Regions from separate parts of the Streptomyces sp. BI87 genome, predicted to be linked through region 2. Evidence: riboswitches for the same ligand, from Rfam matches in the RefSeq annotation. Region 2 holds a riboswitch; each other region holds the start of a gene.
The links. A riboswitch is a leader RNA that binds a small molecule or an ion and turns the genes downstream of it on or off. The one in region 2 is predicted to bind cyclic di-AMP.

Region 1: another riboswitch for cyclic di-AMP. It lies ahead of OIM89_RS10525 (transglycosylase family protein); the one in region 2 lies ahead of OIM89_RS05475 (M23 family metallopeptidase).
Region 3: another riboswitch for cyclic di-AMP. It lies ahead of OIM89_RS02865 (LysM peptidoglycan-binding domain-containing M23 family metallopeptidase); the one in region 2 lies ahead of OIM89_RS05475 (M23 family metallopeptidase).

The regions. Positions count from the first base shown of each region.
Region 1 covers NZ_CP110079.1:2,445,320-2,451,884, reverse strand. Annotated here, with positions in the region: gene OIM89_RS10540 (nucleoside triphosphate pyrophosphohydrolase) at 1-720, shown strand, start outside; gene OIM89_RS10535 (cytochrome P450 family protein) at 754-2,022, shown strand; gene OIM89_RS10530 (transglycosylase family protein) at 2,199-3,227, shown strand; cyclic di-AMP (ydaO/yuaA leader) riboswitch at 3,392-3,580, shown strand; gene OIM89_RS10525 (transglycosylase family protein) at 3,586-4,272, shown strand; gene eno (phosphopyruvate hydratase) at 4,709-5,995, shown strand; gene OIM89_RS10515 (FtsB family cell division protein) at 6,169-6,565, shown strand, end outside.
Region 2 covers NZ_CP110079.1:1,280,718-1,287,282, forward strand. Annotated here, with positions in the region: gene OIM89_RS05460 (hypothetical protein) at 709-936, opposite strand; gene OIM89_RS05465 (SUKH-4 family immunity protein) at 854-1,267, opposite strand; gene OIM89_RS05470 (GntR family transcriptional regulator) at 1,466-2,152, opposite strand; gene OIM89_RS05475 (M23 family metallopeptidase) at 2,402-3,175, opposite strand; cyclic di-AMP (ydaO/yuaA leader) riboswitch at 3,189-3,342, opposite strand; gene OIM89_RS05480 (M16 family metallopeptidase) at 3,588-4,955, opposite strand; gene OIM89_RS05485 (M16 family metallopeptidase) at 4,972-6,336, opposite strand; gene OIM89_RS05490 (DNA topoisomerase (ATP-hydrolyzing) subunit A) at 6,533-6,565, shown strand, end outside.
Region 3 covers NZ_CP110079.1:677,150-683,714, forward strand. Annotated here, with positions in the region: gene OIM89_RS02840 (DUF2795 domain-containing protein) at 191-541, shown strand; gene OIM89_RS02845 (type 1 glutamine amidotransferase domain-containing protein) at 701-1,252, shown strand; gene OIM89_RS02850 (TIGR03086 family metal-binding protein) at 1,271-1,864, opposite strand; gene OIM89_RS02855 (bifunctional phosphatase PAP2/diacylglycerol kinase family protein) at 1,987-3,510, shown strand; gene OIM89_RS02860 (methyltransferase domain-containing protein) at 3,660-4,475, shown strand; cyclic di-AMP (ydaO/yuaA leader) riboswitch at 4,847-5,026, shown strand; gene OIM89_RS02865 (LysM peptidoglycan-binding domain-containing M23 family metallopeptidase) at 5,028-5,972, shown strand; gene OIM89_RS02870 (alpha/beta fold hydrolase) at 6,074-6,565, opposite strand, start outside.

The sequences.
Region 1 (6,565 bases), 1.2 Mb from region 2:
GACGCCCTCTCCCGCCTCGCCGGCTCCGGCCGCGTCGCCATGCCCGACCTGGAACTCCTCCCCGGCGCCTACGACCTGCCCGGCGCCCGCCTCATCGACCTCGTCCAGGTCATGGACCGCATCCGTGAGGAGTGCCCCTGGTCGGCCCGGCAGACCCACGAGGGGCTCGCCAAGTACGCCATGGAGGAGGCCTTCGAACTCATCGAGGCCATCGAGGAGGGCGACCGCGACGCGCTGCGGGAGGAACTGGGCGACGTGCTGCTCCAGGTCGTCTTCCACGCCCGCATCGCCGAGGACGGCCGGCCTGCCACCGGGGACGAGGAAGAGGAGGACGGCGGGCCCTTCTCCATCGACGACGTGGCCGCCACCCTCATCGACAAGCTGGTCCGCCGCCACCCGCACGTCTTCGGGGACGCCGTCGCCGAGACCCCCGAGGAGGTCCGCGCCCAGTGGCTGCGGGTGAAGGGGGAGGAGAAGGAGCGCACCTCGGTCACCGACGGCGTGCCCGTCGCCCAGCCCGCCCTCGCCCTCGCCGCCAAGCTCGCCTCCCGTGCCCGTGGCGCCGAACTGCACGTTCCGCTCCCCGAGGGCCCCGGCCCCGGCCCCGCCCTGCTCGCCCTCGCCGTCGAGGCCGAGCGGCAGGGCACCGATCCCGAGGCCGCCCTGCGCGAGAGCGCCCGCCGTTATCGCGAGGCCATCCGGGCCGCCGAGGGCCACTGAGCCCCGCCACCCGGCCCCCGATACGGTCGGACCATGAGCGAAACCCAGGCAGCCGGGCGTCCCGCACTCTTCGGCTGGGAGTTCGCCGCCGACCCGTACCCCGCCTACGCCTGGCTGCGCACCCACGAGCCGGTCCACAAGACCCGGCTGCCCAGCGGCGTGGAGGCGTGGCTGGTCACGCGGTACGCGGACGCCCGGCAGACCCTCGCCGACCCCCGGCTCAGCAAGAACCCGGTGCACCACGCCGCCGACGAGGCCGGGCGCAGCCGTACCGGCATCCCCGGCGAGCGCAGCGCCGGGCTGATGACGCACCTGCTCAACATCGACCCGCCGGACCACACCCGGCTGCGCCGCCTGGTCTCGAAGGCGTTCACCCCGCGCCGCGTCGCCCAGTTCGCGCCCCGCGTGCAGGAGCTGACCGACGGGCTCATCGACGGCTTCGCCGGGCGCGGCGAGGCCGACCTCATCCACGAGTTCGCCTTCCCGCTGCCCATTTACGCCATCTGCGACCTGCTCGGCGTCCCGCGCGAGGACCAGGACGACTTCCGCGACTGGGCCGGGATGATGATCCGGCACGGCGGCGGACCGCGCGGCGGCGTCGCCCGCTCGGTGAAGAAGATGCGCAACTACCTCGCCGAGCTGATCCACCGCAAACGCGCCGACCTCGGCGACGACCTCATCTCCGGCCTGATCCGCGCCAGCGACCACGGCGAGCACCTCACCGAGGAGGAGGCCGCCGCCATGTGCTTCGTCCTCCTCTTCGCCGGCTTCGAGACGACCGTGAACCTGATCGGCAACGGCACCTACGCGCTGCTCCGCAACCCCGCCGAACGCGCCCGCCTCCAGCAGGCCCTGGCCGACGGCGACGAGGCGCTGCTCGACACCGGCATCGAGGAACTCCTGCGGTACGACGGCCCGGTGGAGATGGCCACCTGGCGGTACGCCACCGAGCCGCTGCGGATCGGCGGGGCCGGCATCGCCGCCGGGGACCCGGTCCTGGTCGTGCTCGCCGCCGCCGACCGCGACCCCGAACGCTTCGCCTGCCCCGACCGCCTCGACCTCGCCCGCACCGACAACCAGCACCTCGGCTACGGCCACGGCATCCACTACTGCATCGGCGCCCCGCTGGCCCGGCTGGAGGGAAAGGCGGCCCTCGCCACCCTGCTGACCCGCCTTCCGGACCTGCGGCTCGGCGCCGCACCCGACGACCTGCGCTGGCGCGGCGGACTCATCATGCGCGGACTGCGCACCCTGCCGGTGGAGTTCACACCGGAGCGGGCCGGGGGCGCGAAGAAGGTGTGACGGCCACCCTTTTCGTTCACCGGAACTGACGACACGTCAATAATGTGATGTTGACGTGATCTCCGCTGCATCGACTTGTGACGAACGTTCGACAGCCGCTACCTTCAGCGCCAACCGGAAGCCCCGCCGCCACCGAGCGGGCGCCGGTCAGCAGTCGTCACGCGAAAGGCAACCGCATGCTCTCCGGGAACGGACGTCACCGACGCCCCCGACAGGCTCCGGCCTTCGTCGTCGCGGCCGGGGTGACCGGTTCGGCCATCGCCATCCCCCTGCTCGGCGCCGGATCGGCCAGCGCGGCCGACACCGCCACGTGGGACCGGCTGGCCGAGTGCGAGAGCGGCGGTGCCTGGAGCACCAACGCCGGCAACGGCTACTACGGCGGCCTCCAGGTCACCCAGGAACTCTGGGAGCGCCACGGCGGCCTCAGCTACGCGCCCTCCGCCGACCTCGCCAGCCGCTCCCAGCAGATCGTGGTGGCCGAGCGCATCCTCGACGCCGAGGGCACCGCCGCCTGGGCCACCTGCGCCCCCGCGATCGGGCTGAAGCAGGGCGGCGAGTCCGCCGACGTGAACCCGGGCGTCCCCAGCGACACCGGCACCCCCTCCGCCTCCCCGGCCTCGCCCGCCGACCAGGGCAAGGGCAAGGGTGAGGCCGAGGACGAGGACGGCAAGGCGCCCGACAAGGACAACAAGGGAGACCGGGACAACAAGGACGAGAAGGGCAAGGGGGAGAAGAAGGAGAAGGGGGAGAAGGGTGACACCACCTCGGCCGCCCCCTCCACCGACCCGACCTCCATCCCCGACGGCTACCCGTCCGCGACCCCGGACGAGGAGACCACGGAGATCCCCGAGGCCCCCTCGGGCGCGCCCTCCGCGACCCCGGGTGAGGACGAGGACTCCGGCGGCGGACGCCACCGCGGCGGCACCGCGGCCGAGTCGGGCTCCGGCGAGAGCCGCGAGGGCTCCGGGCGGCACGCCTCGCGGGGTGACCGCGGCGACGCGCCCGACGCCTCCGGCGCGTACACCGTCAAGGAGGGCGACAGTCTCTCGGTCATCGCCTGGCTCCACGAGGTGGACGGCGGGTGGCCCGCGCTGTACGAGGCGAACAAGGGGATCGTCGGGGACGACGCGGACCACATCCTGCCCGGTCAGGCCCTTGATCTCGGATCGGACCCGAAGGCTGAAAAGGACCGAATCGGGCGCTAGTTCGGGCGGGAATGTCCGGATCGGGGGAAGTGAGACATGGATCTCAGACCCCCTGATCGTCTTTGGAATCTGCCGCCGGCCGTGCTTACGGTCTAGGCCGCTCGCCATTGGCGGGCCCCAGCGGTCGTTACGCCGAATCCTGTCGACGGCCGTCCGGGACAGTCGTCGCGCAAGCGCCGTAGACAGGAGCGGGGGACCCAAGGTTTGCCGCCGCACCGGCCGTTCGTCCCACGACGGGGCGGGCGCCGGAGCGGCTCGGGGTGAAGCCGCGCGTTCCGGACGGGAACGCGCGGCCGGGCACTCAACCGGCCCGAACCCGACAGCTCACCTCGTAGGCGTCGGTGAGGAGATTCCTTTCATGCTGACCAACAAGGCCAAGCACCGCCGTCCCTCCAAGGTCACCCGCATCCTGTCGCTCGCCGGTGTCGCCGGTGTCGCCGTCGCCGCGCCGCTCGTCGCGACCGGCTCCGCCTCCGCCGCCACCGCTTCCGAGTGGGACGCCGTCGCCCAGTGCGAGTCGGGTGGCAACTGGTCCATCAACACCGGCAACGGCTTCTACGGCGGCCTCCAGTTCACGCCGTCCACCTGGGCCGCCTTCGGTGGCACCGCCTACGCCTCCAGCGCCGACCAGGCCACCAAGGAGCAGCAGATAGCCGTGGCCGAGAAGGTCCTGGCCGGCCAGGGCAAGGGTGCCTGGCCGAACTGCGGCACCGGCCTGAGCAACGCCGCGTACAACGGTGGCGGCGCCGAGGCCGAGAAGCCGGCCGAGCAGCCCGCCCCGCAGGCCGCCCCCGAGCGTCCCGAGCCGCGCGCCGACCGCAGCGAGCAGCGGACCGCCCCGGCCGAGGAGACCGTCGAGACCCCCACCGGCGAGGAGGTCGCCAAGGGTGACGGCGAGTACAAGGTCGCCAAGGGCGACACCCTCAGCCAGATCGCCAAGGCCGAGAACGTCGAGGGCGGCTGGAAGAAGCTCTTCGAGCTGAACAAGGACATCGTCGAGAACGCCGACCTGATCTTCCCGGGCCAGCAGCTCCACCTCTCCTGATTGCGAGCTTCGCTCGCCTCCGGGGCGCCGGCGTCGTTGTCGGGCCACCCGACGTGCTCAACCGCTTCGCGGCCTGCGCGCGACGGCGTCGCGGCAACGACGCGCCCCTTCGGCTCGCGAAGCCGCCGGTGTGGCGGGGTGGACAGGCTCCCCACGGCCCGACCCCGCCCCCCTGGACAGCCCCGCCCCGATGCGTGACTCCCCCCCAGCGCATCGGGACGGGGCTTCCCCTTTCCCTCCCTGTCGGCTTCCTCCCTGTCGCCGCCGGGCGGTCGTTACCGGTGAGTAGAAATCGGCGGTTGCGTACGGTTTCGCCCCGTACGGGCCTCTTTTCGTCCCAGCGTCCGGGCGCGACGCCAGGATGGGGTCGGCCGCCGGTTAGGCTCTGGAGCGAACGGCCGACCGAAGGCCGACCCGCGTCACATCCCAGAAGGAGATGCTCGTGCCGTCCATCGACGTCGTCGTAGCCCGGGAAATCCTGGACTCCCGAGGCAACCCCACGGTCGAGGTCGAGGTCGGCCTCGACGACGGCAGCACCGGCCGCGCCGCCGTGCCGTCCGGCGCCTCCACGGGCGCCTTCGAGGCCATCGAACTGCGTGACGGTGACCCCAACCGTTACCAGGGCAAGGGTGTCGAGAAGGCCGTCCTCGCCGTCATCGAGCAGATCGGCCCGGAGCTCGTCGGCTACGACGCCACCGAGCAGCGCCTGATCGACCAGGCCATGTTCGACCTGGACGCCACCGACAACAAGGGCTCGCTCGGCGCCAACGCCATCCTCGGCGTCTCCCTCGCCGTCGCCCACGCCGCCTCCGAGGCCAGCGACCTGCCGCTCTTCCGCTACCTCGGCGGCCCCAACGCGCACCTGCTCCCGGTGCCGATGATGAACATCCTGAACGGCGGCTCGCACGCCGACTCCAACGTGGACATCCAGGAGTTCATGATCGCCCCGATCGGCGCGGAGTCCTTCTCCGAGGCCCTGCGCTGGGGCACCGAGGTCTACCACACGCTGAAGAAGGTCCTGAAGCGCAAGGGCCTGGCCACCGGCCTCGGCGACGAGGGCGGCTTCGCCCCGAACCTCGACTCCAACCGCGCCGCCCTCGACCTCATCCTGGAGGCGGTCAAGGAGGCCGGCTACGTCCCCGGCAAGGACGTCGCGCTCGCCCTGGACGTCGCCGCCTCCGAGTTCTACAAGGACGGCTCTTACGAGTTCGAGGGCAAGTCCCGCTCGGCCGCCGAGATGACCGAGTACTACGAGGAGCTGGTCGCGGCCTACCCGCTGGTCTCCATCGAGGACCCGCTCTTCGAGGACGACTGGGCCGGCTGGAACGTCATCACCGAGAAGCTCGGCGACAAGGTCCAGCTCGTCGGTGACGACCTGTTCGTCACCAACCCCGAGCGCCTCGCCCGCGGCATCGAGGAGAAGTCGGCCAACGCCCTGCTCGTCAAGGTCAACCAGATCGGCTCGCTCACCGAGACGCTGGACGCCGTCGAGCTGGCCCAGCGCAACGGCTTCAAGTGCATGATGAGCCACCGCTCCGGCGAGACCGAGGACGTCACCATCGCCGACCTCGCCGTCGCCACCAACTGCGGCCAGATCAAGACCGGCGCCCCGGCCCGCTCCGAGCGCGTCGCCAAGTACAACCAGCTCCTGCGCATCGAGGAGATCCTCGACGACGCCGCGGTCTACGCCGGCCGCAGCGCCTTCCCGCGCTTCAAGGGCTGACCCGGCCGGGCCGCCGACGGCCCCCGGCCTCCCCGCGTCCCCGCCCCCGGTCCCGTACCGTGGGCGGGGACGCGGGCACGTGCGGGCGAGGATCAGCGGGACGTGCGAGCGCGGGACACCTGACGGACGGGCAGAGCGGCCGCGCACAGCGCACGGCCGAAGGGGAGGCGGGCATGGCCGGGAAGAAGAGCGGTGCGGACCGCTTCTCCACCGCGACCCGGCTCAGGCTGTTCGGCGAGCAGACCGCCGCCCGCGTCTACCGCTCGCAGAACCGCCGCCAGGCCCGCCGCTCCCGCCTCACCGGCCGCGCCGCCCTCCTCGCCCTCGTCCTCTGCTCCCTGATCGTCGCGCTGGCCTACCCGATGCGGCAGTACGTCTCCCAGCGCGCCGAGATCGCCGACCTCCAGCGCGAACGGGAGGCCCACCGCGCCAAGGTCGAGCAGCTGCGCGACGAGAAGGCCCGCTGGGAGGACGACCGCTACGCCGAGCAGCGCATCCGCGAGCGCCTGCACTACGTACGCCCCGGCGAGACCGGCTACACCATGATCGACCCGGACGCGGCCGAACCGA
Region 2 (6,565 bases):
TTGCCGAGCGCGCGGTGATGGGCCCATCCCCACCCGTGCGGGAAGCAGTGGCGGCCAAGGAACTCGGCGACCGCATCGACGGGTCCACCCCCGCCCGTGCGGGGAGCAGTCTCCCTGACCTGCATGTTTACGTTGGAGAGTTGCCGTATCGCGCCAACTTCGCCATGTCGGCCAGCCTAGCCTCCGCTGCCCGCCTCCGTCCCCAATCGGCCGGCTCTCGTGGCAAAGCACCCCACCCGTCCCCATCCCTGTCATCGGCAGGCAGCAGGCGCGGGGCCCCGCCCCGGCGCTACGGCCGGACCGTGCTTCCCCTGGGTGCGGGGAGGGACCAGGATCGCGGCCTCGACAAGGGACTCCGTGCCCCGTCTCCGCACGGGTGAGCTGCCCAGCCAGCCCCGCGACGGAGCCGAGAAGGACACGCAGACAGCTCAAGGGCCGCCGCCAGCCGAGCACACCCCCACCCACTCCCTCGTACCGGCCAGGACAAAGCTTGCCGGGGCAGTGTGTTTCCGTCGCAGCCAAGTCACCGCGAGCACAAGGCGACTCGAAGCACGGCCCTGGCAAAGCTCACGCGGCGTCCAGGGGCACCGGCCTTGTGAGCTTGGGCCTTGTTCGTGCTCCTCTCCGCGCCGAGACGACCTCAGGGCAGAGAAGGGACGACCGGTGCCCCGCCCCCGAACGTACGAGTCGCAGCCAGCCACGACGCGATCAGAAGAGCGGGCGGTCCAGGAGTTCCGACCAGAGGTATCCCTCGTAACCGGCGAAGGCTGCCGGGTCGGTCTCTCTCAGAACCTTGGACAGTCGGCCCAGTTCCGCGAGTGCCTGCTCTTCCTCGGCCGGGGAGAGGTACTCCTCAGGGCCGTCGGGCTCGCCGAGGAGCGCCGAGGTGGTGACGTGGGTACCGTAGCGGTGAAGGGTGTCCAGCCACGGGCCGATCCCCGAGTTGGCGAAGGCGCTTCTCCGTCCGGCAGGACGAAGTGGACCGTGCCGGTCTCCGGTGCGACACCGAACGAGGGCCGCTCGGCCGGGGCGTCGGGGTCCGCCTGCTCGGTGAGGCGGCGGAGCGGGCCACCGGAGCTGAGCAGGGACGGGTCGGCTTCGCGCTGTTCGTCTCGGGCTCGATGAGGCGTGGAGCCACCGGGATGCCCGTCTCGACGAGTTGTACCTTCATGGCGTCAGGGAGGCGCCAGCTGGCCACGTCCTCGCGTCGGAGCCGCGTGACACGCCCGGGACCTGCCCACGAGGCCGGCTGATCGTACGTCGCCATATGCCGCCCCTTTCCCGGGGCGCGGGGCGCGCCCCATTTCGGTGACCGCCGGAGGAGCTCGACGGAATTCGCGCACACCGAATCCCCCCGTGGCCCCGCACGCCGATATCACGCACCCCGGGGAGGGAATTCCTGCCGACCGGAGCAGTCGAAGACGCGCATTCAGGAATTCGCTGTCCTTTGTATACGGCGGTCGTGTTAATTCCGGACGCCCGGAACGTTGACGGCATGTTGCGAAGTCCTCACCCCGGTGGTCCGGGAGCCGAAGCGGAGGCGGTGGGCCGTTGTCGCGCGTTCGGCGTGCTGGGCGGTGAGGGTGCGGGCTCGTTCCGCGTCGCCGCGGGCCACGGCGTCGACGATGGCGCCGTGCTCGGCCCAGGACTCGGCGGGTGCGGCGGGCGGGTCGACCGCGTACATCCAGGTGACCTTCTGGCGGAGCTGGATCAGCAGGGCGGTGAGGCCGGGGCTGCCGGAGGCCTGGGCGAGGGTCTCGTGGAACCAGGCGCCGAGCGACCGCAGGTCCTCGCCCTCACCCAGCCTGGCGCGTTCCTGGCCCAGTCTGACCAGGCCCCGCAGGACCTTCAGGTGGGCCTCGGTGCGGCGGCGGGCGGCGCGGGCGGCGCCGAGGGGCTCCAGGAGCATGCGGATCTCCAGCAGGTCGGCCGCCTCCTGCTCGGTCGGCTCGGCGACGCAGGCCCCGGCGTGCCGGCGGGTGACGACGAATCCCTCGGCCTCCAGGGTGCGCAGCGCCTCGCGGACGGGGACGCGGGAGACGCCGTAGCGGCGGGCGAGCTGCTGCTCGGTGAGGCGGGAGCCGCGCTCGTGCACACCGGAGACGATGTCCTCCCTGATCGCGGTGCATACCGATTGCGCGGGAATACCCATACCCATCCTCCGCCCGTGACCCGCGAAAGCGCGGTCGTCCTGTGCTCTTCCGCGACTCTATGACAGGACGGAGTATTTTCCGACGGCGCCAGGTAATTCATGGATATCTTTTGGCCGGAAAGCGATAGCAGGGCGGGGGCGTCCGGGTATGCCGAAGGCCCCGGTCCGGTGGGGGTTCCGGGGCCGGGGCCTTCGGGGAGGGAGATGCCCGTGAGGGGCGGTCAGACGTTGCCGGTCAGGCTTTGCCGGTCAGACGTCGACGCCGTGGCCACGCAGGTAGGCGACGGGGTCCATGTCGGTGCCGTAGTCGGCGCCGGAGCGGGCCTCGAAGTGCAGGTGCGGGCCGGTGGAGTTGCCCGTGGAGCCGGAGACGGCGATCTGCTGGCCCGGGGTGACGGTCTGGCCGACCGAGACGGTGGCCGAGGCCAGGTGGCCGTACTGGGTGTAGGTGCCGTCGTGCATCTTGATGACGACCTCGTTGCCGTAGGCGCCGCCCCAGCCGGTCTCGACCACGGTGCCGGCGCCGACGGCGCGGACGGCGCTGCCGGCGGGGGCGTGGAAGTCGACGCCGGAGTGGCTGCCGGAGGACCAGAGGCTGCCGCCGGTCTGGTAGCCGGTAGAGACGTAGGAGCCCTCGACGGGGAGGACGTAGCGGTTGAGGCGCTCGCGTTCGGCGGCGCGGGCGGCGCGTACCTTCTCGGCGCGCTTCTTCTCGGCCTTGCGCTTGGCCTCGGCGGCCTGGAGGCGGGCGGCCTCGACGGCGGCCTGTTCGGCGGCGGCGTCCTCGGCGGCGAGGCGCTGGGCGGCTGCCTGGTCGTCGATCCGGTCGGCGAGGCTGTGGCCGATCACGATGGCCTCGGTGAAGCCGGTGTGCGCGGGGGCCTCGGCGGCCGCGGCCGGGGAGGCCAGGGTGGACACCACGCCGGTGGTGGTGAGGGCGGCGACGCCGGCCAGGCCGGCCCCGGTGCGGGTGGCCCGGCGGGTGGGACGCCGGTGCTTCCCGGTGGGACGGGTGAACGCCATGGAGCGGCTGGTCCTTTCCTTCCTTCTCGCCTACCGGGTTAGCTGACGGGTTCGGAGCAGGAAGGTCTCCTACGGGCCCCTCGTGGGAGGCGCCCGATTCACCCCTGGGACGGTGGGTCCCCGGTTCCCCGGGCTCGCGCCCTGCGGGGATTCGGCGATGACTGCCCGTTCGCCACGGGTGTGGCGGGTGCGTCGGCCGGACAGCCGCAGAGACGTTAATCGGCAGTTCTGTCGCGCTACAAACCGAACGCCGCTTTTGTAGCGCACACCACAGGGCAGACGGGGCGTCACTCCTGCGAAACGGACATGAGCGCAGAGGCGTGGACATGACGGAACCCCGGATACCGCTCAGGGTCTCCGGGGTTCCGTCGCCGGGCCGGACCGGTGCCGGCCCGGCCCTGCTGACGCCGCGTCAGCCGGTGACCACGCTGACCTCGCCGATGCCGAGCGCGCGCACCGGCTCGGCGATCCGGGAGGCGTCGCCGACCAGGACGGTGACCAGCCGGTCGGCCGGGAAGGCACTGACCACGGCGGCGGTCGCCTCGGTGGCGCCGGTCTCGGCCATCATGCGGTACAGCCGCGCCTGGAAGTCGTCCGGCAGGTGCTGCTCGACCTGGTCGGCGAGGGTGGAGGCGACGGCGGCGGCCGTCTCGTACTTGAGCGGTGCCACGCCGACGAGGTTCTGGACGGCGGTGTCCAGCTCGGCGTCGGTCAGCCCCTCGGCGGCGAGGGTGCGCAGCACCTTCCAGAGGTCGTCGAGGGCCGGGCCGGTGGACTCGGTGTCGACGGAGCCGCTGATGGCGAGCATCGCCGCGCCGGTCCCCTCGGGGGTGGAGCGGAGCACCTGGGCGAAGGCCCGCACGCCGTAGGTGTACCCCTTCTCCTCGCGCAGGACGCGGTCCAGACGGGAGGTCAGGGTGCCGCCGAGGCTGTACGTGCCGAGGACCTGGGCGGGCCAGACCCGGTCGTGCCGGTCGGGGCCGACGCGGCCGATGAGCAGCTGGGTCTGGACGGCGCCGGGACGGTCGACGATGACGACGCGGCCGGTGTCGTCGGCGGTGACCGGCGGCACCGGGTTGGGCTTGCCGGCGTCGCCCTGCCAGGCGCCGAGGCTGCCGGCGAGCAGGGCTGCGAGGTCGGTGCCCTCCAGGTCGCCGACGATGACGGCGGTGGCGGTGGCCGGGCGGACGTGCCGCTCGTAGAAGGCGCGGACGGCGGCCGCGTCGATCCGCTCGACGGTCTCCTCGGTGCCCTGGCGGGGCCGGGAGACGCGCGCGTCGGCCGGGAAGAGCTGACGGGACAGCTCCTTGGCGGCGCGGCGGGCCGGGTTGGCCTGCTCGTGCGGGATCTCGTCGAGGCGGTTGCGGACCAGCCGCTCGATCTCGGCCTCGGCGAAGGCGGGGGCGCGCAGCGCGTCGGCGAGCAGCCCGAGCGCCTTCTCCAGCCGGGAGACCGGGACCTCCAGGGAGAGCCGGACGCCGGGGTGGTCGGCGAAGGCGTCGAGGGTGGCGCCGCAACGCTCCAGCTCGGCGGCGAACTCCTCGGCGCTGTCCCGGTCGGTGCCCTCGCTGAAGGCCCGGGCCATGATCGTGGCCAGGCCGTCGAGGCCCTCGGGCTCGGTGTCGAGCGGGCTGTCGAGCAGCACCTCGACGGCGACGACCTGCTGGCCGGGGCGGTGGCAGGTCAGCACCGTCAGGCCGTTGTCCAGCGTGGTGCGCTCGGGGGCGGGGAAGGCCCACGGGCGGGGCGCTCCCCCGGCCGGCTGCGGGTGGAGATCCATGGCGGGGGTGATGACGTCACTCACTGGCTGCGGCCTCCTCGCCGGTCGGGGTGTCGGTCTGGTCGGCGGGGTCGGCTTCCTCGGCGGTGAGCGGCTCGTAGACGAGGACCGCGCGGTTGTCGGGGCGCAGGCGCTCGGCGGCGGCCTGGCGGACCTCGTCTGCGGTGACGTCCAGGACGCGGCCGACGGCGCTCAGGGCGAGCTGGGGGTCACCGAAGAGGACGGCGTACCGGCAGAGTTCGTCGGCGCGGCCGGCCACCGTGCCGAGCCGGTCCAGCCATTCGCGCTCCAGCTGGGCCTGGGCGCGCTCCATCTCCTCGGCGGTCGGGCCCTCGGCGGCGAAGCGGGCCAGCTCCTCGTCGACGGCGGTCTCGATGGCGGGGATCTCGACGTCCCCCGAGGCCTTGACGTCCAGCCAGCCGAGCGAGGGCGCACCGGCGAGGCGCAGCAGGCCGAAGCCGGCGGCGACGGCCGAACGGTCGCGGCGGACCAGGCGGTTGTAGAGCCGGGAGGACTCGCCGCCGCCGAGGACGGTGAGCGCCACGTCGGCGGCGTCGGCGGCGCGGGTGCCGTCCTCGGGGAGGCGGTAGGCGGCCATCAGGGCGCGCGCGGGCACCTCCTCGCGGACCACCTCGCGCAGCTCGCTGCCGATGGTGTCGGGCAGCGAGCCGTCGCGCGGCGGGCGCTTGCCCTCGTGGCCGGGGATGGAGCCGAAGTACTTCTCGATCCAGGCGAGCGTCTGCTCGGGGTCGATGTCGCCGACGACGGAGAGCACGGCGTTGTTCGGCGCGTAGTACGTGCGGAAGAACTCCCGGGCGTCCTCCAGCGTCGCCGCGTCGAGGTCGGCCATCGAACCGATCGGCGTGTGGTGGTAGGGGTGGCCCTCCGGGTAGGCGAGGGCGGTGAGCTTCTCGAAGGCGGTGCCGTAGGGCACGTTGTCGTAGCGCTGGCGGCGTTCGTTCTTGACGACGTCGCGCTGGTTCTCCATCGACTCCTCGTCCAGGGCCGTCAGGAGGGTGCCCATGCGGTCGGCCTCCAGCCAGAGGGCGAGCTCCAGCTGGTGGGCGGGCATGGTCTCGAAGTAGTTGGTCCGCTCGAAGCTGGTGGTGCCGTTGAGCGAGCCGCCGGCGCCCTGGACCAGTTCGAAGTGGCCGTTCCCCTTCACCTGGGCGGAACCCTGGAACATCAGGTGCTCGAAGAGGTGGGCGAGGCCGGTGCGGCCCTTCACCTCGTGGCGCGAGCCGACGTCGTACCAGAGGCAGACCGCGGCGACCGGGGTCAGGTGGTCCTCGGAGAGCACCACGCGCAAGCCGTTGGCCAGGCGGTGCTCGGTCGCTGTCAGGCCGCCGGAGGCGGCCCGCGCTGTGGCCGTGTCACCCATGGGCAGGTACGTCCCTTCGCTCGCGAATTCTGGAGAAGTCCTCTCCGCCTGTCACTCTATGCAACCGTGCCGACAGGGGGCGAAGTTCCCGCCGGACGGCACACGAAGGACGGGGTGCGGTCGGGGTTGTCCGCGGCGCGGTCCACAATGGTCGGCGTCATGTCCCGACCTTGTTGGTGAAGGAGCCGCAGCAGCGATGGCCCGCCGCAGCACGAAGACCCCGCCACCG
Region 3 (6,565 bases), 600 kb from region 2:
CCGCTCGAACGCATTACCCCTCTCGCACTGTGCCGCGCCCCGGCCCCGCCCACCACCGGGGGCCTCCGATCCGGGGAACGGACGGGATGGTTCGGGCCGGGAGCGCCGGGTACGTGTGGGGCCACGGCCGGCCGGGCCGCGTGTCCGGGGCGGCCGTACCGCAGAACGGACCCGTACAGAAGGGCACAGCATGCAGCGAGGCAGTGACCGGATGAGCGTCCACCGCGACGAGGGGATGAAGCACGAGCTCCGCGACTACCTGAGGTCGGGCCATCCGACCCGGTCCGAGGAGTGGCACGACGCGGAGCCCGGCGACCCGCTGGGGACGCATCCGGACATCGCGGAGGTCCGGCACGAGCTGGGGCGGCGGCTGGGCCGTACGCCCTTCCCGGCGTGCGCGCCGGAGCTGGCCAGGGTGCTGGACGCCGGGCACTGCCCGGACGAGGTGGTGGCGCTGCTGGAGCCGCTGCCCGCCGACGAGACGTACCGCAACGTGCAGGAGCTGGCGACGGCCGTGGTGGCGGCCCGCGCCGACGCCTGAGGCAGGGGTCACGGATCGCCCCTCCGGTCCCCTTTGCGTCCGGGGGGTGGTCCGCGCGACCCTGGAAGGACACCCGGATGGCGGCGGGCAGGCCACCCCGGGCCGCCGGACGGGGCGGACCGGAGAGCCGGGACGACGATTCGAAGGGCGGGAACGCCGATGCGTGTCGCATTCCTGGTGGCCCCCGAGGGCGTGGAGGAGAGCGAACTGACCGGGCCGTGGGAGGCCGTGACCGAGGCGGGCGGTGAGGCCGTCCTGGTCTCGACCTGGCCGGGCGAGGTCCTCTCCTTCCGGCACCTGGAGAAGGGTGACCGCTTCGTCGTCGACCAGGTGGTGGGCGAGGTCTCGGCAGGCATGTTCGACGCGCTCGTCCTCCCCGGCGGCGTGGCCAACCCCGACCATCTGCGCACCGACGCGGAGGCCGTCGACCTGGTCAGGGACTTCGTCGACCAGGGCCGGCCGATCGCCGCGATCTGCCACGCCCCGTGGCTGCTGATAGAGGCGGACGCGGTCCGCGGCAGGACCCTGACCTCGTACCCGAGCCTGGCCACCGACATCCGCAACGCCGGCGGCACCTGGGTGGACGAGGAGGTCCGGGTCGACTCCTCGGGCCCGACCACTCTGCTGACCAGCCGCACCCCGCGCGACCTGCCGGCCTTCAACGAGGCCCTGGTGGGCGTCTTCACGACGGCGGCGGCGGCCGCTCACTGAATCACGGGCGCCGGGCCCCTACGCCTCCCGGCCCAGCCGGGCCAGGAGGCGGGTCTGGGGGTCGGCGCCCGAGGGCGGGGTGAGGGGCGGGGCGAAGACGCCGCTGCCGGAGAGGTCGTCGGCGTAGGGGGCGGTCTCGCGGTCGGCGAAGGAGACCAGTTCCGCGGGGAGGTGCTCGGTCGCGCCGATGCCGCGGGCCAGGTCCCAGGCGTGGATGATCAGGTCGGTGGTCATCTGACCGCAGTAGTGGTCGGCGCCGCTCGGCCCGTAGGAGAGTTCCACGGTGCGGTCGAGGGCGCCGGGTGCGGCGAACGCCTCGCGGGCGCCACGGGCGGCCGCCTCCCAGGCGCCGACCGGGTCCTCGCCGAGCAGATCGCCGTCGAGGGCGTCACCGACCGACTCCATCGTCTCGCCGGCCAGCAGCGGCGGCGCCCAGAGCTGTTCGGAGACCAGGTGGGCGACGAGGTCGCGGACGTTCCAGTCGGTGCAGGGCGTGGGGTGGTCCCACTGGTCGTCGAGGATGTCGTGGACCCGCCGGTCGAACAGGTCCAGCGCGGCCGCGTGCGCCGCGAGGAGTTCGGAGTGGCTGGGGGTGCTCGTCTCGGAGGACATGGGGCCCATTCTCACCCCGCGCGGGCGCGTACGCCGGGGGCGGGCGCCCGTTCCGGTGACGGGCGCGCCCGCCGTCGCGCGCCGTCGCGGGTGAGCGGGGCGCGCGGGGGTACCCGTGCCGCATGCGTCCTGACCCAGTGAACTCCCTGCCCGCCCGGCTGCGCCCCGAGGTGGCCGCCGTGTTCGCACCGGAGCCCCCGGCTTCCCTGGCCGCCCGGCTGGTCGCGCTGGACCGCACCGTCTTCGAGGCGGTCGCGGCACGCCGCTGGCCCGGCGCCGACCGGGTGCTGCCGAAGCTGAGCCGCAGCGCCAACCACGGCCTGCTCTGGGGCGCGATCGCGGCGGGGCTCGCGGTGACCGGTTCGCCGCGCGCCCGCCGTGCGGCGGTGCGGGGGCTCGCCTCGCTCGGGCTGGCCTCGGCGACCATCAACACGCTCGGCAAGCGGACGGTGCGGCGGCAGCGTCCGGGGCTGGAGTCGGTGCCGCTGATACGGCAGCTGAAGCGGCAGCCGATCACCTCGTCGTTCCCCTCGGGCCACGCGGCCTCGGCGGCGGCCTTCGCGACCGGGGTCGCGATGGAGTCCCGGGGCCTGGGCGCGGCGGTGGCCCCGCTGGCGGCGGCGGTCGCCGTCTCCCGCGTCCACACCGGCGCGCACTACCCGGGGGACGTGCTGGCCGGGGCGGCACTGGGTGCGGGCGCCGCCTTCGCCGTGCGCGGCCTGGTGCCGACCCGGGACCAGCTCCCCTCGCCCGGCCGCCCGCTGGTGGACGTACCGGCGCTGCCCCGGGGCCACGGCCTGGTCATGGTGGTGAACCAGGGCGCCGGTACGCCCGACAAGGCGCGGGTGCTGCGCGAGCTGCTGCCCGAGGCCGAGGTGGTGGAGTGCGAGGGCGACGGGCTGGTGGCGGAACTGGAGAAGGCGGCGGGCCACGCGCTGGCCCTCGGCATCTGCGGCGGCGACGGCTCGGTGAACGCGGCGGCCGGGGTGGCGCTGCACCGCGGGCTGCCGCTGGCGGTGCTGCCGGGCGGCACCCTCAACCACTTCGCGTACGACCTCGGGATAGAGGACCCGAAGGAGCTGTGCCGGGCGGTGGAGACGGGCGACGCGGTCGCGGTCGACGTGGGCCGCTTCCGTTCCGGGGAGCGGACCGGGTACTTCCTCAACACTTTCAGCCTCGGGGTCTACCCGGAGCTGGTCCGGGAGCGGGAGCGCTGGTCGGGACGGGTCGGCGGGCGGCTCGCGGACGTGGTGGCGGCGGCCCGGGTACGGCGCCGGGACCATCCGCTGGAGGCGGTGGTGGAGGGTGAGCGGCGCCCCCTGTGGCTGCTCTTCGCGGGCAACTGCACCTACCGCCGGATGGGGCTGACCGGCGGGCGCCGGGCCGACCTGGCCGACGGCCTGATCGACGTCCGCGCGGTGCACGGCGGGCGCGGCCCCGGGTTCCGGCTGATGGCGGCGGCCCTGGCGGGCCCGCTGACCCGCTCGCCCTTCCACGCGGCGGTACGGGTCCAGCGGCTGCGGATCGACGGGATCACCCCGGGCACGCCGCTGGCCTTCGACGGCGAGGTGACCGACGCGGGCCCGAACCTGCGACTGGACAAGCTCCACGAGGGGCTGCGGGTGTACCGCCCGCTCACCCTCTGATCGCGCGTCAGCCCGGCGGCCCGCATGGTGAGACGGGGGTCTCATCATGCGGGCCGCCGCGTGTACGGTCGCGACACCGGGAACGGTCGCGCCACTCCGCCGCCGGCATCCGGACCGCCGCCCACCCCGCCGCCGCGAGGAGACCGCCCGTGCCCACCGATCCCGCCGCCGTCGTCTACACCCACGGCCACCACGAGTCCGTCCTGCGCTCCCACACCTGGCGCACCGCAGCCAACTCGGCCGGGTACCTCCTGCCCTCACTGGAGCCGCACCACCGCGCCCTGGACGTGGGGTGCGGCCCGGGAACGATCACCGCCGACCTCGCCGCCCTGGTCCCGCAGGGGCACGTCACCGGGATCGACAGCGCCGGGGAGATCCTGGACACGGCCCGCTCGGCCGCCGCCGGACGCTCCCTGGTCAACACCACCTTCCGCACCGGCGACGTCCAGGCACTCCCCTTCCCCGACGCCTCCTTCGACGTGGTCCACGCCCACCAGGTGCTCCAGCACCTCGGCGACCCGGTGGGCGCCCTGCGCGAGATGCGCCGGGTCTGCGTGCCGGGCGGCCTGGTCGCCGTACGGGACGCGGACTACGCGGCGATGACCTGGTACCCGGCGAACCCGGGGCTCGACGCGTGGCTTGAGCTGTACCGGTCGGTGGCGCGGGCGGGCGGCGGCGAGCCGGACGCGGGGCGGCGACTGCGGGCGTGGGCCCTGACGGCCGGGTTCACCGAGGTCACGGCGGCCGCCTCGGCCTGGTGCTACGCCGACGAGGAGGAACGGGCCTGGTGGGGCGGGCTGTGGGCGGACCGGACGACGGCCTCCGGGTACGCGGAGCGGGCGGCCGGCCTCGGGTACGCGGACCGGGCGGAGCTGGAACGGATCGCGGCGGCCTGGCGGCAGTGGGCGACGGCACCCGACGGCTGGTTCGCGGTGCTCCACGGGGAGCTGCTCTGCCGCGCCTGAGCGGAGCGGACCGGGGCCCGCACCTGACCGAGGTGACAGAGCGTCACCCTTATGCGGCTCCTACACCACCCCACATTGGGGACAAATGGGGCATCAAGCTGCATATGCATCAATTGCCGCCGCGCCGGAGGCCGTTGTGCCTGCCCCGTGAGCAGCGTCATAGCCGTCACGGTCCGTGGCAGCCGCCGCGAGCCGGGGCACAACGCCCGCCACGCCCGGAAAGATCGCGAGTCTACGGAGGGTGACCGCCCTCGGAACAAAGGATCAAGAAAGCGACTTCCTGGGCGCGGACGCTGCTTGTTCGCGGGAGTCGGGCTCGTCTACGGTCACCGTCATTCCGGATGGACCGCCGAATCCTGCCGCCGTCCGGTATCCGCACATCGACCCTTCCACGGCAGGAGCGGGGGACCCAGGTAAGCCGCCGGAACCGGGAGCAGCGCGCCGCGCACGCCACCGGCCCCGGCTAGGGGTGAAGCCGCGCCACACGGCGCGGCCGGGCAGCTCCAGCCCGAACCCGACAGCTCACCTCGCAGGCGCCGGAGAGGAACCTTCATGCCCGCCAAGGGGAAGCACCGCCGTACCAGGACCATGCGCATAGCCCGCACGCTGGCCGTAGCCGGCTCGGGCAGCGCCGCTCTGGCCCTGCCGCTGATGGGCGCCGCCCACGCACAGGCCGCCGAGAAGTCGGCGCCGGAGTCCGTCGCCGTCCAGCAGGCCGTCGCCGCCGCTCAGCAGCAGGCGCCGAAGAACGCCGCCGCCGACGCCGAGACCTACGAGGTCGTCGTCGGTGACTACCTGGCCAAGATCGCCGACGAGCAGCACGTCGACGGTGGCTGGGAGCAGCTCTACCAGGACAACCGTGAGGTCGTCGGCTCCAACCCGAACCTGATCCGCCCGGGCATGAAGCTCTCGGTGGACGGCACCGCCGCCGAGGCCCCGAAGCCCGCCCCGGCCAAGCCGCAGAGCGCGCCGAAGCCGGCCGCGCCCAAGGCCGACTCCGGCGCCTCGGCCGCGCAGAAGACCGAGACCGCGCCGAAGCCGGCCGCCCCGGCCAAGCCGGAGGCCGAGCAGGCCGAGCAGCCCGCCGTCTCCGGCGACTGGGTCCGCCCGGTCGAGGCGTCCGCCTCCACCGCGTACCGCGCCTCCGGCGGCAGCTGGTCCTCCGGCTACCACACCGGTGTCGACTTCTCCGCCTCCTCGGGCACCTCCGTCAAGGCCATCGGCGCCGGCACCGTCGTCTCCGCCGGCTGGAGCGGCTCGTACGGCAACGAGGTCGTCATCAAGCACGCCGACGGCAAGTACTCCCAGTACGCCCACCTGTCGTCGCTCTCGGTCTCGTCCGGCCAGAGCGTCACGCCGGGCCAGCAGATCGGCCTCTCCGGCTCGACCGGCAACTCCACCGGCCCGCACCTGCACTTCGAGGTCCGCACCGGCCCGAGCTACGGCTCGGACATCGACCCGCTGGCCTACCTGCGCGGTCACGGCGTCTCCGTCTGACGCACCCCGGCACCGCCGGGTCTCTCCTCACCACCGGCCGGGGCCGGAGCCGGGCACACACCGCCCGGCTCCGGCCCCGGCCGCGTGCGTGCCGCCACCCCCTACCGCCCGGCCGCCATCTTGAGGATGCGTTCGGCGACCAGGGCGGGCCGGTCCGTGGGCAGCGCGTGGCCCGCGCCGGGCACGATCTCCACCTCGGCGGTGTCCACCAGCGCGCCGACCCGGGCGGCCACCTCGCGCGCGTCGTGCAGGGCGCTGCGCTCACCGAGCAGGAAGAGCGCGGGCGCGGTCAGCCGGCCCAGTTCCTCGTCGGTCAGGGCCCGGGCGGCGGGCAGCGCGCGGCGGAACCCGACCCCGGCGCGACCCAGCCGCATCAGCTCCGTGTCCAGGATCGCGGTGTTGCCCACCAGCCCGGCCAGGCGCGGACGGAGGGCACGCGGCGCCAGGCCGGCCAGTCCGCCGGCGATCAGCCAGGCGTAGAAGCGCCGGCCGGGGTCGGCGAATCCGGCCGGGTCGAGGAGGGTCAGGGTGGCGGTCCGGCCGGGGTGGTGGATCTGGTGGTTCAGCGCCAGCCAGCCGCCGTAGGAGCAGCC